Regions from separate parts of the Shewanella submarina genome, predicted to be linked through region 1. Evidence: predicted binding sites of a transcription regulator. Region 1 holds the regulator's gene; the other holds the start of a gene.
What was found. The regulator MetJ, encoded in region 1, represses methionine synthesis genes. The targets are predictions, from matches to a motif close to TAGACGTCTAGACGTCTA.

Region 1 (7,919 bases):
TGGTTTGAGCCTGCAGGTTGAGGCATTAACCTGGGTCATGCTGGCTGAAGGCGTCACCCTGACGCTACTGATTTGGCAGCGCCACAGACTGACCCATCACGAACTCAGCCTGTTTGTTACTCTACTGCTGGATATTCTGTTCTGGGGTTTGTGGCTTGCCTTCTCCGGTGGTGCCACCAACGCCTTTGTCACTCTGCTGTTAATTCCCATCGTGCTGGCCGCAGTTACCTTGCCGTTGTGGGCGCCCTGGGTGCTGGCTGTCGCTGCGACCCTGGTATACAGCCTGATGATGAAGATGCTGCCTGTCAGCGACATGATGCACCATGGTCACGGCATGGATATGAGCTCTCACTATCTGGGCATGTGGCTCAATTTTGTGCTCACTGCGCTGGTGATTACTACCACAGTGGCGCTGCTGATCCGCCGTATTCGCAAGCAGGATGCACAGATGGCTTATTTACGTGAGTCGCAACTCCGGCAGGAGCAATTGCTGGCGCTGGGCACTGCATCAGCTCAGATGGCCCACCAGTTGGCTACGCCGCTTTCCAGCATGAGATTGTTACTGGAAGAGGTTCAGGAAGCCAATTGCCCGGTCGCCCTATCAGAGATGGATACTGCATTAAGTCGTTGTGAGGCCACACTCAATGAGCTGCGGGAAGCGACCCGCTCAATTCGTGAGGGGCATGTGACTCAGGCTTCAGCGGGAACTCTGGCCCACCAACTGAGACAGAAAATTCTGCTGTTGATGCCTACGACCCAGCTTGATTGGCAGGTGGCTTTGTCAGCAGATGACGCCAGCGCTAAAGTGCTGATGGATATGAATCTGGTTCCGGCTTTGATGGCGCTGGTGGAGAACGCCTCAGCATCGACTTTGGAGTCCAGAGGCGATGCCAAAGTCAGTGTGACCTTTGAAAGGCATGAGCAGGAACTGTTGGTCCGGGTCAGGGATTATGGTGGTGGCATCGACAGTGAGCTGATGTCACAACTGGGTTCAAGTTTAATCTCCAGCCCCAAAGGGATGGGTATGGCGCTGTTGCTCAGTCATGCCAGCTTTGAGCGTCTTGGGGCATGTTTGACCCTGAGCAACCATCCAGAGGGTGGAAGCGTCGCAGAGGTTCGGCTGCCTCTGATAGCGGAGGCGGCATGAAGCGGATTTTGATTGTTGAAGATGATCATGCGCTGGCCGGAGTATTGTGCCGCCGCCTGAGTAAGCATGGCTTTGACTGCCATCATGTGGACAATCCCAGCGACGCTTTGTTGCAGGCCCGCAAGTTGCTGCCGAGCCATATTTTGCTGGATATGAAGCTTGAGTTCAGTAATGGTCTGAGCCTGATTTCGCCTCTGCGACACTTGCTGCCTAAAGTGACCATGGTTCTGCTGACAGGTTATGCCAGTATTGCTACCGCGGTAGAAGCAATACGGGCGGGGGCCGATAACTACCTTGCCAAGCCGGTGGATACTCAGACTTTGTTGTCGGCGCTGCTGCCGGATGAGTTTGAGCTAACTCAGGAAACGGTGGAGGAGGACGCTCCGCTGAATCCAAAACGACTGGAATGGGAGCACCTGCAACAGGTGCTGCAGGCCAATCAGGGCAATGTGTCGGCGACCGCCAGACAATTGGGTATGCACAGGCGAACACTGCAGCGGAAACTGATGAAAAAGCCTGTGACTGATTGATGCTTAAAAATACAGTCCCGCCAAAGGAATCAGGCTAAGCTTTAAATTCAAGACTCGGTGCACAGGACAAAAGGAGGTGGAGCTTGCGCAACAAGTTACTGTATTTACCCGCTGCTCTGCTGTCAGTCCCACTGTCCGCAGAGCCTGATATCAGCACCTCGCCAGACTTCATCGCCGACGGCGAGAGTATCGATATCAGCCGTGCTCCGGCCGAGTCCAGTGTTGAAACTCTGGAGACAGAGGTGACTCAGATTGCCCAGCCTCTGCCCGCAGAGCTGGACTTTCAGCTATTCTCCAGCAGTTACCGTCATCTGATAGGTAATCAACCCTCAATCTCCTCTCTGGGCGATAAGTTCGGAGGTATTGGCGTATTCCCGGTTGCCAGCTCCTTTGATATGAGTGAGCTGAGCATGTCTATGGGGCTTTGGTCACTGCAGGGGGAAAACCCACTGAGTCTGGATGTGACCTCCAACTATTGGCAGCGTAATTTGCCACTCACTCCCGCAGGGATGGGCTGGGACGGTCAGACAGAGTCGGGTGCTGGTATGGGCCTGGGTATGACAGTCAGGCCGCTTGATGCTTTCGCACTGGAGATCAGCGGCCACAACCTGGTGGGGATTTTGCCTGATTCTCACTGGAGCAATGGTATTACTCAGGAGTGGCGCTGGCGCGGCAGTCGCTACTGGCAGTTAAGTGGTGAATTGGTGCCTGTGAATGGCTGGTCCTTGAGCCTGGGGTACCGTCAGGACACGGCCAATAAAGAGAACCAGTTTTTGTTGGGAACCGGATTTGAGCTGAGTGACAGAGTGCTGCTTGATTTTACCGGGACCATGACCCAGGAGCAGGCACTGGAAGCTATCTTCCGGACTTCAGTCAGTTTTTAAACTCTTTATGCTCAGATACGACAACACCCGGACATACCGGGTGTGTTGCAAGTAATGCTTTTGGCACTCACTTGAGGAGTTGGCTTATTCCAGCTCTTCCCACTCAATGCCCATTTCAGTCATGAGCTTTTTGGCGTCAGAAGGGATGCTGTCGGGTCTGTCTTTGGACAGATCTTCATCATGCGGCAGCGGCTGGCCAGTGTATGCGTGCAGGAAAGCTTCACACAAAAGTTCACTGTTGGTCGCATGACGCAGGTTGTTCACCTGGCGGCGGGTGCGCTCATCAGTCAATATTTTCAGCACTGACAGGGGAATGGATACAGTGATCTTTTTCACCTGTTCATTCTTCTTGCCGTGCTCAGCATAGGGGCTGATATAGTCGCCGTTCCACTCAGTCATTGACTCACCTGTTGATTCTGTAATTCGCTGCTGATTTTAAACACTTACTTTTTACAGTCAAATTATTGCGGTGAAAACGGGATGAATGCAAATAGAATTCTTTATGTTTGGACGTCTAAATGGCTTTATGGCTGTTGACCATAAAGTAATAAATAGGGTAATTTAGACGTCCAGACATCCAGTATGCCAGGTAAACCAGCAGGAGCGAGTGATGACCCAGCGTCGTGTAGCCACAGAAGCAGTCAGGCAAGGAATTGAGAGCGATACCCAATACGGGGCCGTAGTACCTCCCATCTATCTGTCTACCAATTACAGTTTTGATGGCTATACCAATCCCAGAGAGTTCGATTACAGCCGCTCCGGCAACCCTACCCGAAATGTGCTGGGGGAAACGCTGGCGGCATTGGAGCAGGGCAGTACAGGTGTGATTACCAGTACAGGTATGGCGGCTATTACTCTGGTGGTCAACCTGCTTGGTCAGGACGATCTACTGGTGGTTCCCCATGACTGTTACGGTGGCAGTTATCGTCTGTTTACCAACCTGGCCAAAAAAGGTCAGTTTAAACTGCTGGTTGTCGACCAGACAGATGCCGATGCACTGGCGTCTGCCATAGCTCAGAAGCCAGCCCTTATCTGGCTGGAAACCCCATCCAACCCATTGCTGCGCGTTGTGGATGTTAAAGCCATATGCGAGCAGGCCAGAGCGGTTGGCGCCAAAGTCGCCGTTGATAACACCTTCCTTTCTCCGGTATTGCAGCAGCCCCTGACTCTGGGCGCTGATATAGTGATTCACTCCACCACCAAATATATCAATGGCCACAGCGATGTCGTGGGTGGCGCAGTTGTGGCCAAAGACCCACAACTGGGCGAAGACTTGGTATGGTGGGCCAATACACTGGGGTTAACCGGTGGCGCGATGGATGCCTATTTAACGCTGCGCGGGGTGAGAACCCTGGCGGTGCGGATTAAAGAACATCAGCGCAATGCCCAGCTGATAGTTGATGCCCTGTGTGCCAGTGATGTGGTGGCCAGGGTGTATTACCCCGGACTGACTGATCACCCGGGTCATGAGATTGCCAAAGCTCAGCAGCAAGGGTTTGGTGCCATGGTGAGTTTTGAACTCAAGGGCGGCGCCGGAGAAGTGGAAGCCTTTCTGAATCAGCTTAAGCTGTTCTCTTTGGCTGAAAGCCTTGGCGGTGTAGAGAGCCTGGTAGCTGTGCCTGCTACCATGACCCACAGAGCCATGGAGCCGGAGGCGAGACTGGAAGCGGGCGTGAAAGATACCTTGATCCGCCTGTCGGTGGGCATAGAAGATGGTGAAGACCTGCTGGCGGATATTCAGGCAGGTTTGGCAGCAGTCGCAGCAGGGAGATAATCGATGGCACCCAGTCACTTACATAAATTTGGTGGTTCAAGTCTGGCAGATGCGGATTGCTATCGTCGCGTTGCCCATATTCTGCTGACCCATGGCCACAGCGATGATCTCGTAGTGGTATCAGCGGCCGGTAAAACCACTAACTTCCTCTACAAGCTACTGGAGCTGACAGACAGTAATCAGTTATGGCAAGAGGAATTGCAGGTGCTGATCAGCTATCAGCAAAACCTGATTGAACAACTCTTGTCCAGTGATACTGCCAGAGATCTGAGAGAGCGACTCTCCACAGATAAGGCACAGCTTATCAGCCTGCTTGGGCTTGAGGTGCGTAATACCTATGAAGTTAATCAACTGGTCAGCTTTGGCGAGCGCTGGTCAGCCCGTTTGCTGGCGGCTTTGCTGAGAGAGCAGGGTGTCGCTGCCAGTCATGTGGATGCCACCAGTTTGTTGGTCGCCGATGAAGGCGCTGTACCGCAGATCCGCAAAGAGGAATCCCGCAGCCGTATTCAGGCTTGTCTTGTCAATCACGCCAATGAGCGCCTGGTGATCACAGGTTTTATCTGTGCCAATGAAGTGGGTGATACCTTGCTGCTGGGACGCAATGGTTCTGACTTCAGTGCGACTTTAATTGCTGCGCTGGCGGGCATTGAACGCTGTACCATCTGGACCGATGTTGAAGGGGTGTTTAACGCCGACCCCAATAAGATTAATGATGCCACTTTGCTTTCCAGCCTGTCACTGGAAGAGGCTGACAGGCTGGCACGTCTGGGCTCGCCTGTACTGCACAGCCGCACTCTGCAGCCTTTGTTTGATGCCGATGTCAGTCTGGCGGTGCGCTCCAGTTATGCCTCTCACACCGACTTTACCCTGATAGCGCCTCAGTCCTCATCGGCCAGTGCGCCAGTGGTTACCAATCTGCCCCAGGTCGTGCTTATCTCCTTAAAACTATCGGGCAGTGCAGATGAATTGCTGAATGAGTTGAGCAACCAGGGCGTAACGCCGCTGGCCAACTGGAAACAGGGACAGGATGCCTTGTCTCTGGCCTACACCCATGAGTTGGCTGAGCAGGCCATGAGCCTGTTGACCGGTTTGTCTGACAGCTTTGCGGTTCAGCAGGTCAAAGTGTCTGAAGATTACGGGCTGGTGGCCCTGGTGAGCAGTGGTGCCAACCTTTATCGTCGCAGCTTTGCCCGTCTGCTTTCCAGAGGCACTTTGCCTGTTTATCAGGACAGACTGAGTCTGGTTACCCTGGTGCCCAGAAAAGCGGTAAATCTGTTGACCCAGAAAGTCCATCGTCGCTGCGCCGGGCCACGCAAACGTATCGGAGTGGTGTTACTGGGAACCGGCAATATTGGTCAGGCCTGGGTTGATCTGTTCCGCCGTTCGGTAAAACAGTTGAACAGTGAGTTGGAAGCCAGTGTTGAACTGCTGGGGCTGTTGAGTTCACGTAAGGCGCTGATCTCTGATGAAGGCATAGATGTCGATAACTGGCAGCAGGCGTTTGAGCAAAACGCGCAGCCCTGGGGATATCCGGCGTTATTTGAGCAGCTTGGAGCGCTTAAGTGCGATGAGCTGGTGGCGTTGGACATCAGTGCCAGTGCGGGGCTGACTCTGCATTATCCAGAGTTTTTTGCCCGTGGTATCCATATGGTCAGCGCTAATAAGCTGGCTGGTTCAGGACCATTGGCTTTCTATCGTGACCTTAAGCGTCAGTTGGGATTCCGTCGTCTGTTCTGGCGCTACAACGCCAGCTGTGGTGCGGGGCTACCGGTACAGCATGCACTGAATGATCTGCATAACAGTGGCGACAGAGTAGAGGCTATTGGCGGTATCTTCTCCGGAACCCTGTGCTGGCTGTTTGAGCAATACGATGGCAGTAAACCGTTTGGTGAGCTGGTGCTGGAAGCCAAAGGCCTGGGTATTACCGAGCCGGATCCAAGGGATGATCTTTCAGGTCGGGATATGCAGCGTAAACTGCTTATTCTGGCCCGGGAGATTGGCCTTGAACTGGAACTGGAGGATATCGAGCTGGACTCTCTGGTGCCGGACAATCTGGCGCAGGTGTCTCTGGATGAGTTCCTGGGTCGTATTGATGAGCTGGATCAGCCTCTGGCGGAAGCACTGGACGAGGCCAAAGCTGAAGGTAAGGTCATCCGTTACGTGGCTCAGCTGGATCAGCAGGATGGCAAACTCAAGGCCAGGGTCGCACTGGAGCTGGTGGCTACCGACCATCCTTATGCCAACCTGACGCCGGGGGACAATGTATTTGTGATCCGTTCAGCTTTCTACCAGAACAACCCTTTGATCATCCGTGGTCCCGGTGCAGGACGCGAAGTGACAGCCGCTGCCGTGCAGTCAGATCTGGCTCATATCTGCCGGGATCTGCTGCAGGAGCAGTAATCTGCTCAGGGAATTTCATTAAAGAGTGCTTCGGCACTCTTTTTTGTTGCCTGTTCACTGGCACAGTGTGAGCAAAATTGAAGAGGTATGTGAGCAGTTTTAACTTGACTTCAAATTCACTTGTTCTAGTATGTGGACATTTAGACGTCTAAACACCTAAACGTCTGGTCGTAATCAGAGGGACAGAGGACAGTTACATGGCATTTCATCACGCACAATTCTCGCAGTCGTTGAACCAGAGCTTGGCGGAGCTCAATGGTGGCATCAACGTGTCTTTTGAGTTCTTTCCTCCTTCGACTCCGGAAATGGAAAAGCTGCTGTGGAGCTCTATTCGTCGTCTGGAGCCTCTGAATCCCAAGTTTGTGTCGGTAACCTATGGTGCCAATTCCGGTGTCCGTGACAGAACCCATAGCGTGATTGACCGCATTCAGAATGAAACCAACCTGGTGGCTGCACCGCATCTGACGCTGGTGGATGCCGAAGAGGCTGAACTGCGGGATCTGGCCAAGCAGTACTGGGAAAATGGCGTGCGCAGTATTGTCGCGCTGCGTGGTGACTTGCCTGACGGTTCACTCAAGCCAACCCGGTTTGCGGCTGATCTGGTCGGTTTGCTGAAATCTGTAGCCGATTTCGATATCTCGGTGGCGGCTTATCCTGAGGTGCACCCTGAGGCTGCCAATGCTCAGGCGGATCTGATTAACCTCAAGCGCAAGATAGATGCCGGCGCCAACCGTGCCATCACTCAGTTCTTTTTCGATGTGGAGTCCTACCTGAGATTCCGTGACCGCTGTGTCGCGGCAGGCATTGATGTGGAGATAGTGCCTGGCATTCTGCCCGTGACCAACTTTACCCAGCTTAAGCGCTTCGCGGGCATGACCAATGTGTCTCTGCCGTCCTGGTTGCACAAGCAGTTTGATGGCCTGGAGGATGATCCTTCTACCCGTCAGTTGGTGGGCGCCAATGTGGCCATTGATATGGTGAAAGTACTGTCCCGTGAAGGGGTGAAGGATTTCCACTTCTATACCCTTAACCGGGCTGAGCTGACCTATGCCATTTGTCATACTCTGGGCGTTCGCCCACAGGTGGCATCGGCGTCATAGTCGCCGGTAACGGCAAAACCTTGTCTCGCTCAACCCAATGAAAAACCGGCAAATGCCGGTTTTTTTGGTTTTTAAAGCAGAGTC
Region 2 (7,919 bases), on a different contig from region 1:
TAAAGGAAGCACTCCTGCTGTATGGTGGCGGCGATTTCACCGGCGAAACCACCGGTCAAAGGCGCCTCATGGTTAACCAGCAGGCGACCGGTTTTACGTACCGATTCAGCCACAGTGTCAACATCCCATGGTGCCAGACTGCGAAGATCAATCACTTCACAGGAGATATTTTCCTTGGCAGCCATTTCAGCAGCTTGTTCAAGGATCTCCATTTGAGCGCCCCAGCCCAGCAGAGTGATATCACTGCCCTGAGCCACAACCTCGGCCTTACCCAGTTCAATCTCATAATCACCCTCAGGGACTTCGCCCACTGATGCACGATAGAGACGTTTGGGTTCGAAGAACACCACAGGGTTTTTATCTCGGATAGAGGCCAACAGCAGACCTTTGGCCTGGTGAGGATTGCGTGGAACCACCACTTTCAGTCCAGGTGTACCGGTAAAGTAAGCTTCGGGAGATTGAGAGTGGTAGTGTCCACCCGCAATACCACCGCCATAGGGGGTACGGAAGGTTAATCCACCGACGTCAAACTCATTACCACTGCGGTATCTGAACTTTGCTGATTCATTCACAATCTGGTCGAAAGCCGGGAAGATATAGTCAGCAAACTGTATTTCAGCCACTGGCGTCATACCATTGGAAGCCAGACCATTGGCAAATCCGGCGATCCCCTGCTCGGTCAGAGGCGTGTTAAAACATCTTTCTCTTCCAAACTTGTCCTGCAGACCTGACGTCGCGCGGAATACTCCACCAAAGTGACCAACGTCTTCACCGAATACCAGCATGCGCTCATCGGTTTCCATGGCAATGGTCAGGGCCTCGTTAATGGCCTGCAACATATTCATCTTTGGCATAACTCAGTCTCTCCCTGACGTCTTTGGATAGGCTTTTGGATACTTCTTAATATGTGCCTTTAATTCAGCCAATTGCTGTTTCAGCGCAGGCGTTGGTGTATCCAATACATCTTCAATCAACTCATCCAGCGACGGACAAGGGATCTTTTCTGAGACTTTTACCTGATCCAGGACTTCCTGACGGTACTTTTCATAAAGAGCGGCATCATCTGCCTCTTTCAGCCACCCTTTATTGATCAGCCATAGCTTGAACCTTTGAACCGGGTCATGTTCACGCCATTTGGCTTCTTCCTCTTTAGAGCGATATCCGGATGGATCGTCTGAAGAGGAGTGAGCGCCAAGACGGTAGGTCATAGCTTCAATCAGTACCGGCGCCTTATGCTCAAGTGCGTATGCCCTGGCCTGCTGAGTGGCGGCCAATACCGCCAGCATATCGTTACCGTCGATGCGAATCGTATGCATGCCGTAACCCACACCACGGCTGGCGATACCGTCACCGGCAAACTGCTCTTCTGTTGGAGTGGAAATGGCGTAACCATTATTGCGACAGAAAAATATAACCGGGGCTTTGTGCACTGCGGCCATGTTCAGGCCGGCATGGAAATCACCTTCCGAGGCGGCACCTTCACCGAAATAGCAGATTGCGACATTACGCTTACCCTGCATTTTCAGGCTGTAACCAACACCTGTTGCCTGTGGGATCTGGGTGGCCAGAGGAGAAGAGATAGTTTGGTAGTGAAGGTCAGCGCAGCCATAGTGAATGGGCATCTGTCTGCCTTTACCCAGATCCAGCGCGTTGCTGAACATCTGGTTCATAAATTGCTCAGTGGTGAAACCACGATAACGCAGCGCTGCATGCTCCCGGTATTGAGCCAGGATAACGTCTTCCTGGTCCAGACCAGCGGCACTGCCTATCACTGCCGCCTCTTCACCGGTACAGGTCATATAAAAACTGATACGGCCCTGACGTTGGGCACCCAACATACGCTCATCCAGCACACGGGTGAACACACAGGTATCATAAATTTTCAAAGCTAACTGCTGATCGATAGTTGGCTCTATAGCGCCTTCGTAGGTCGTTCCATCGGCCTGCAGTATCTTAAGAATGGGAATTGACAGCGCATTGCCTTCAATAAAGTTGACACGATGCACCAGAGTCTGACGCTCGTCTTTTTGTGTTGCGTTGCTCATATTTTGCTCTTTATTATCCAGAGCAGGCGGGAAATCTCCCCTTCCCGACACTGCTCGCTGTGATTTCGATACGCAATCAGAACATTACGTTAACGTAAGCTAGCCAGCAACTTTTACACTTGGGCAATGCAGATCCTGCCCCTGCATGGCTTGTATAAATTGCTTTACATTACGTCGGGCTCATCCACCTGTACCAGACACAGCAGGGTTCGCTGGCCGATCGGCACTTTGGCATTAGGAAAAACAATAGCTTCCCTGCTCTCTTCAACAACAACATCCTGGCCGCCATCCCGCGCCAACACCACACCTTTACTGAAGCTGGTGAAGTTTTCCACGTCATTGGCGAAGGTAAACTCAAAGTCTTCAGTTTCCTTAACGATGGAACGACTGACCCGGTACAGATGCAGTCGCTTAGGGTTATAGGCCGGCATCTCAAGGGGCTTGCCGGTGATCAGGTCTGTGAGCATTTGGTCCATGGCGATAAAGCGGGTCATATCGTTTTGTCCCATAGGGAACACTTTACCCAGCTCGATGGTGAAAGCGTCAGCACCATAGCCGTTGGCAGAAAAGTAGCTGAAAGTCGTGGTGGGCTCGTGGTGGAACAAGACGCAGTTTACACCCGCCGCATCGAGGAATCGTAACTGCTCGGCACTGTAAGGGCGACCATGGCGGTATGGGTAGATAGCAAACTTCTCATACTTGGCACCACGGATAGCGGTATGAAGGTCATAGTGAATTCTCTGTCTTGGCTCTGGCTCACCGGAAGGTTCGGCGCTGAAGAAGCCGTCTACCGCCTGCTCCAGTCTTTTGGCTCTGTGGCGCTCTGGGTTTGTCAGGCCTTCGCCCCGGGAATGCTCTCCACTGAACAGACGATTAAGGTTCTCATCAACGATACGGGTGCCGTTGAACATGGCATGAGGATTTCCAAACAGGAACATGACTCTGTGGCTGGTACGTATCTCCTGGTTCAGCAATCGTTTAATCAGGCCGTTACAAAGCTCAATAGGAGCTGTCTCATTACCGTGTACACCGGAAGAGAGCACAATATCTTTATTTCCCGGATTCAGTGGTTCAAAAACCAGAATCCCTGTGTCCTGTATTTCGACTCGGGTATGGTCACCAAGCACCATGGATTCTGGTTTTGCCAGTCCATCGGGATGTGCCAGGGTCAGAGCCAGAAAATCCTTTGAAGTCATCAGGGTTTTTAGCATTAATAGCTCCTTGTTATTTTTGTGTTTCCCTGTATCGCAAAATTTAATTTGCCGATTACCAGTGATTGCAGGCAATCATAACACAGATTTTTCATCATCAAGTCAGAGCCTTAGCAATTGACACAATCTATTCAAACAAAAACTTCATTCCAGCCCCTTGCAACCCAATCAAGTTTGAAACAACATAAGACGTATGGACGGCTAAACGTCTTTACGTTTATTTTATGGAGAGCAAATATGGCACAGGCAACTTTTGGCGCAGGCTGTTTCTGGGGCGTTGAACATTTCTTTCGTCAGATTGAAGGCGTGACAGACGTGACCTGTGGCTATATGGGCGGCAATGACAAGTACACCGACTATCAAAGTGTAAAGTCAGGGACGACCGGGCATGCGGAGGTTGTTCAGGTAGAGTACGACGAAGAAAGGGTTAGTTTTGAGACACTGCTGACGGTGTTTTGGCAAAATCACAACCCCACTACCCTGAATCAACAAGGTGGGGATATCGGCAGTCAGTATCGCAGCACCATCTTTTTCCACGACAGGATTCAAAAGCAGCAGGCCGAAGCATCAAAACTGGCGTTGATAAAAAGCGAACGTTGGGGTCTTAAGCAGATAGTGACTGAGATAGTCCCTGCCGTCAGGTTTCATGAAGCGGAAGCCTACCATCAGAATTACCTGGCCAAAAACGAACTGCCCAGCTGTCATATCTTTTATGGTTAACTCCTTACATCAATCATATCGCCATAAAAAAGCCCGCAGATATGCGGGCTTTTTCTGGTTAACCAGTCAATCCAGATTCGGGCACAGGCAACTAAACTAACCCTGGCATCTTATCGTTTCAGCGCAGCATCCAGCATGGCTTTGGCATCTGCCAGCAACTGCTTTAAATGGGCTTCGCTGACAAAGCTCTCTGCATACAACTTGAACAGCGCTTCAGTACCCGATGGCCTGGCGGCAAACCAGCCATTGTCGGTGACTACCTTTAAACCGCCAATAGCAGCGCCATTACCCGGGGCATGACTGAGTACAGCAGTGATCTTATCACCGGCCAACTCAGTGGCATCCAGTGAGTCAGCATTAAGAGCGGAAAACTTCGCTTTTTTGGCAGCGCTGATAGGACTGTCAATTCGGGTATAAAAACTGGTACCGAATTGTTCGGTCAGTCTCTGATAATGCTCCGCAGGGTTTTTACCTGTCACAGCCAGGATCTCTGCAGCCAACAAACACAGAATGAAACCGTCTTTATCAGTACACCAGGTTTGACCATCCAGTTGCAGAAATGCGGCGCCGGCGCTCTCTTCACCACCAAAGGCAATTGACTGATCTGCCAGACCATCGACAAACCACTTAAAGCCAACCGGGACTTCCATCAGAGTTTTGCCGTGGGATGCACAAATACGATCTATCATGGCGCTGGACACCAGCGTCTTACCAATCGCTTTGTCCGCTGCCCATTGCGGTCTGTGGGTAACCAGATAATCGATAGCCACCGCGAGGAAATGGTTGGGGTTCATCAAGCCCCCCTTCACATCGCCTCGTGCAGGACAAACGATGCCATGACGATCAAAGTCAGGATCATTCCCCAGGCAGAGATCAAATTTGTCGGCATGGGCCAACAGTCCTGCCATGGCAAAGGGTGATGAGCAATCCATGCGGATCTTGCCATCCTTATCCAGCGTCATAAAACCAAACGCCGGGTCCACCTTGTCATTCAGTACAGTGATATTAAGACCATAGCGCTGGGCAATTTTATCCCAGTAATAGATACCTGATCCGCCGAGTGGATCGACACCAATTTTGATACCCGCATCAGCGATAGCTTTCATATCGATCACCTTTTCCAGGGCATCGATATAGGGAGCATACAGGTCGACATGTTTAACATAACCTGTGGTTAACGCCACCTCTATGTTGGCACGTTTTACACCTTCAAGTTGAGCTTCAAGGTATTCATTGGCACGCTGCTCAACCCAGGAGGTAATCTCACCTTCAGCCGGTCCACCGTGAGGTGGGTTGTACTTAATACCGCCGTCCCGTGGAGGGTTATGGGAGGGAGTAATAATCAAGCCATCCAGCAGGCCTTTGTCAGAGCTGTGCTTACCCCGGTTGGCGGCCACCAGATACTGGCTGACCACAGGGGTAGGCACATAAGCATCGTCCAACTGAGCAATCACAGTCACCTGATTGGCAACCAATACTTCGATAGCCGTAATATAAGCCGCCTGAGACAGAGCGTGGGTATCCATGCCCAACACCAAACCACCGTCTATTCCTTTCAATTTGCGGTAATCCACCACGGCCTGAGTAATGGCCATAATGTGCGACTCATTGAAGCTTGAGTCTGCTGCGCAGCCTCTGTGACCGGATGTGCCGAAGGTCACCCTTTGGGCCGCCTTGGTCATGTCCGGAACCAGACGGAAATATTGACTGATCAGCTTGGGAATATTGGTTAAATCGGATTGCAGCGCAGGCTTACCCGCCCTCTTATGACTGGCCAAACTTTGACTCCACTATTAACTAAACACGTTCTGCCAGCTTGCTGGCCTGGATTTCAGATGCACCAAACTGCTCTAGTACTTCACTGAGAATATTGCGCTTTTTGGCAGTATTGTTGTTGGTGGTTACCCAGTAGCCACTGTTGCCGATCTCTTTTGGATTGGCTGATTTGCTGGCATTAAGCAGCGCGTCTTTGGACGTTGCAAAATAGAGACGATCACGCCCCTGAACCTGCAACACTTTATCGAAACCGTTACCGGATGACAGGTAAAGAGTTTCCAGAATAAACAGAAAACGGCCTACAGCACCCTTTTGAGCTTCCAATTGAGCTTCATTAACCAGCTCATCAAAGGCGATAACGGTATTGGTGTTAACCTGGGCAGTTTCTGCGACTTCGTGGCTCGCTTTCACTTCCTGGACTTCTTCAACTTCCTTGCCTGGATGACTGATATCTTCAGGCACTTCCAATGGTGCCTGTTCAACAGTCAATCCCAATAAACGACGCAGAATATCCGAGGCACTCTCGCCAATACGTTCAGTTTTGCTGGCAATGTAGCGATACAGCTCCTCATCAACCTCGATATATTTCATGAGCAGTTTTCCTATTGATAACTCTTGTCACCTGTTCCACAACGGTTGGCGGAACAATTAAAGGCGATCAGTGTATGTCAGATTTAACAGATTGATAAGCGCCATGATAATGAAAAATCGTTGGATTCTGCTCTACCGGCCAGTTTTCCCCCGTTGCAGCACAGTGTGTAATCAACAAAGCCTGCTCAGGGAGGCCAGGGATGGTGCCGCTTTTGACGGAATCTTTCTCCAACGCCTTAATTAAACTGCTCTAAAACTGTTATTCAATTCAAAAAAAAGGCAAAATCCTGACCAATTTCAAAAGCTGGAGATCGAGACGTGGGACAACCGCAGATACATTATGAAGTCAGTGGGGAAGGCAGTGACATCATCCTTATTCATGGATTGTTTGGGAATCTCGATAACCTTAAAGGCCTGGGGCGTCAGCTGGAACAAAAGTATCGTGTTTGGCGTATCGATCTGCCCAACCACGGGCTAAGTGAGCACACCCATGATATGCACTATGGTGCCATGGCTGAGGCCTTGACCGGGTTTATGGATAGCCAGGGGCTGACCAGCGCCCATCTGGTTGGCCATTCAATGGGGGGAAAAGTAGCCATGGCCGTCGCTTTGACCCAAGCGGCGCGGGTCGAGAGTTTGGTGGCAGCTGATATCGCACCGGTTCCCTATCACGCCAGACACACCAAAGTATTTGAAGGCATGACCAGCCTGCCCCTCGATAGCATTAAAGACAGACGAGATGCCCTGACCCACCTGCTTGATTCAGGTATAGATGAAGGCACAGCCCAGTTCCTGCTCAAGAACTTACAACGCAGCGACGAGGGCTTTGGCTGGAAGCTGAACCTCAGTGGATTGCAGGAATGCTATTCTCATCTGATCGATTGGCCTTATACAGGACTAAAATATGAGGGGCCAACCTTGTTTGTTCGTGGCGATCAATCAGACTATGTACTGAGTGACCACAGGCAGCCGATTCTGGCACAGTTTCCCAGTGTCCAGGCAAAAACCATTGTAGGGACAGGACATTGGCTCCATGCACAGAAGCCGGCTCAGTTTAACCGTATAGTTGAACACTTTATCGACAAAGCCGACAATCAGGGGCCGGAAGCCTGATGTGGAATATAGCTCTGCCACACTTGATATGATATATTCCCGCCTCTTTTGACCCCGGGCAGCACAGAAGGATGAAAATGCATGCTGAATCAGTACATGGAACAGATTGAAACCCTTGGCCTGAATCTGTTTTTTGCAGCGATATTTTTCTTTATCGGGATGGCCATCCGGGATGTACTGAAACAGGGAAATGTCCCCAAGTTCGGTCAATATATTGTTTGGTTAGTGCTCTTTCTCGGCTGTGCCGGGTTTGTGGCAAAAGGTATTATCCAGTTTACCTGGGAATCCTCGGGTATTGGTTAAACGACAACAACATGGCTAAAGAAGCAACAGACAGAACAACGATTGACCTGTTTGCCAATGAAAAGCGACGCGGACGCCCCAGGACCAATCCTCTGCCCCGCGAACAGCAACTCAAGGTCAATAAACGCAATCAAATCCAGCGGGATAAAGCGAAGGGCTT

Region 2: a site for MetJ is predicted at 3,451-3,468, ahead of msrA (peptide-methionine (S)-S-oxide reductase MsrA). Genes of this name have one in related genera too.

Annotation. Positions count from the first base shown of each region.
Region 1 covers NZ_JBHRTD010000018.1:193,229-201,147, forward strand. Annotated here, with positions in the region: gene ACFOE0_RS17965 (sensor histidine kinase) at 1-1,147, shown strand, start outside; gene ACFOE0_RS17970 (response regulator transcription factor) at 1,144-1,677, shown strand; gene ACFOE0_RS17975 (hypothetical protein) at 1,761-2,561, shown strand; gene metJ (met regulon transcriptional regulator MetJ) at 2,646-2,960, opposite strand; gene metB (cystathionine gamma-synthase) at 3,172-4,335, shown strand; gene ACFOE0_RS17990 (bifunctional aspartate kinase/homoserine dehydrogenase II) at 4,339-6,735, shown strand; gene metF (methylenetetrahydrofolate reductase) at 6,933-7,835, shown strand.
Region 2 covers NZ_JBHRTD010000017.1:543,578-551,496, forward strand. Annotated here, with positions in the region: gene ACFOE0_RS16335 (alpha-ketoacid dehydrogenase subunit beta) at 1-854, opposite strand, end outside; gene ACFOE0_RS16340 (thiamine pyrophosphate-dependent dehydrogenase E1 component subunit alpha) at 858-2,045, opposite strand; gene astE (succinylglutamate desuccinylase) at 2,210-3,256, opposite strand; gene msrA (peptide-methionine (S)-S-oxide reductase MsrA) at 3,494-3,976, shown strand; gene pgm (phosphoglucomutase (alpha-D-glucose-1,6-bisphosphate-dependent)) at 4,087-5,754, opposite strand; gene seqA (replication initiation negative regulator SeqA) at 5,774-6,343, opposite strand; gene ACFOE0_RS16365 (alpha/beta fold hydrolase) at 6,677-7,456, shown strand; gene ACFOE0_RS16370 (DUF2788 domain-containing protein) at 7,538-7,759, shown strand; gene ybfE (LexA regulated protein) at 7,771-7,919, shown strand, end outside.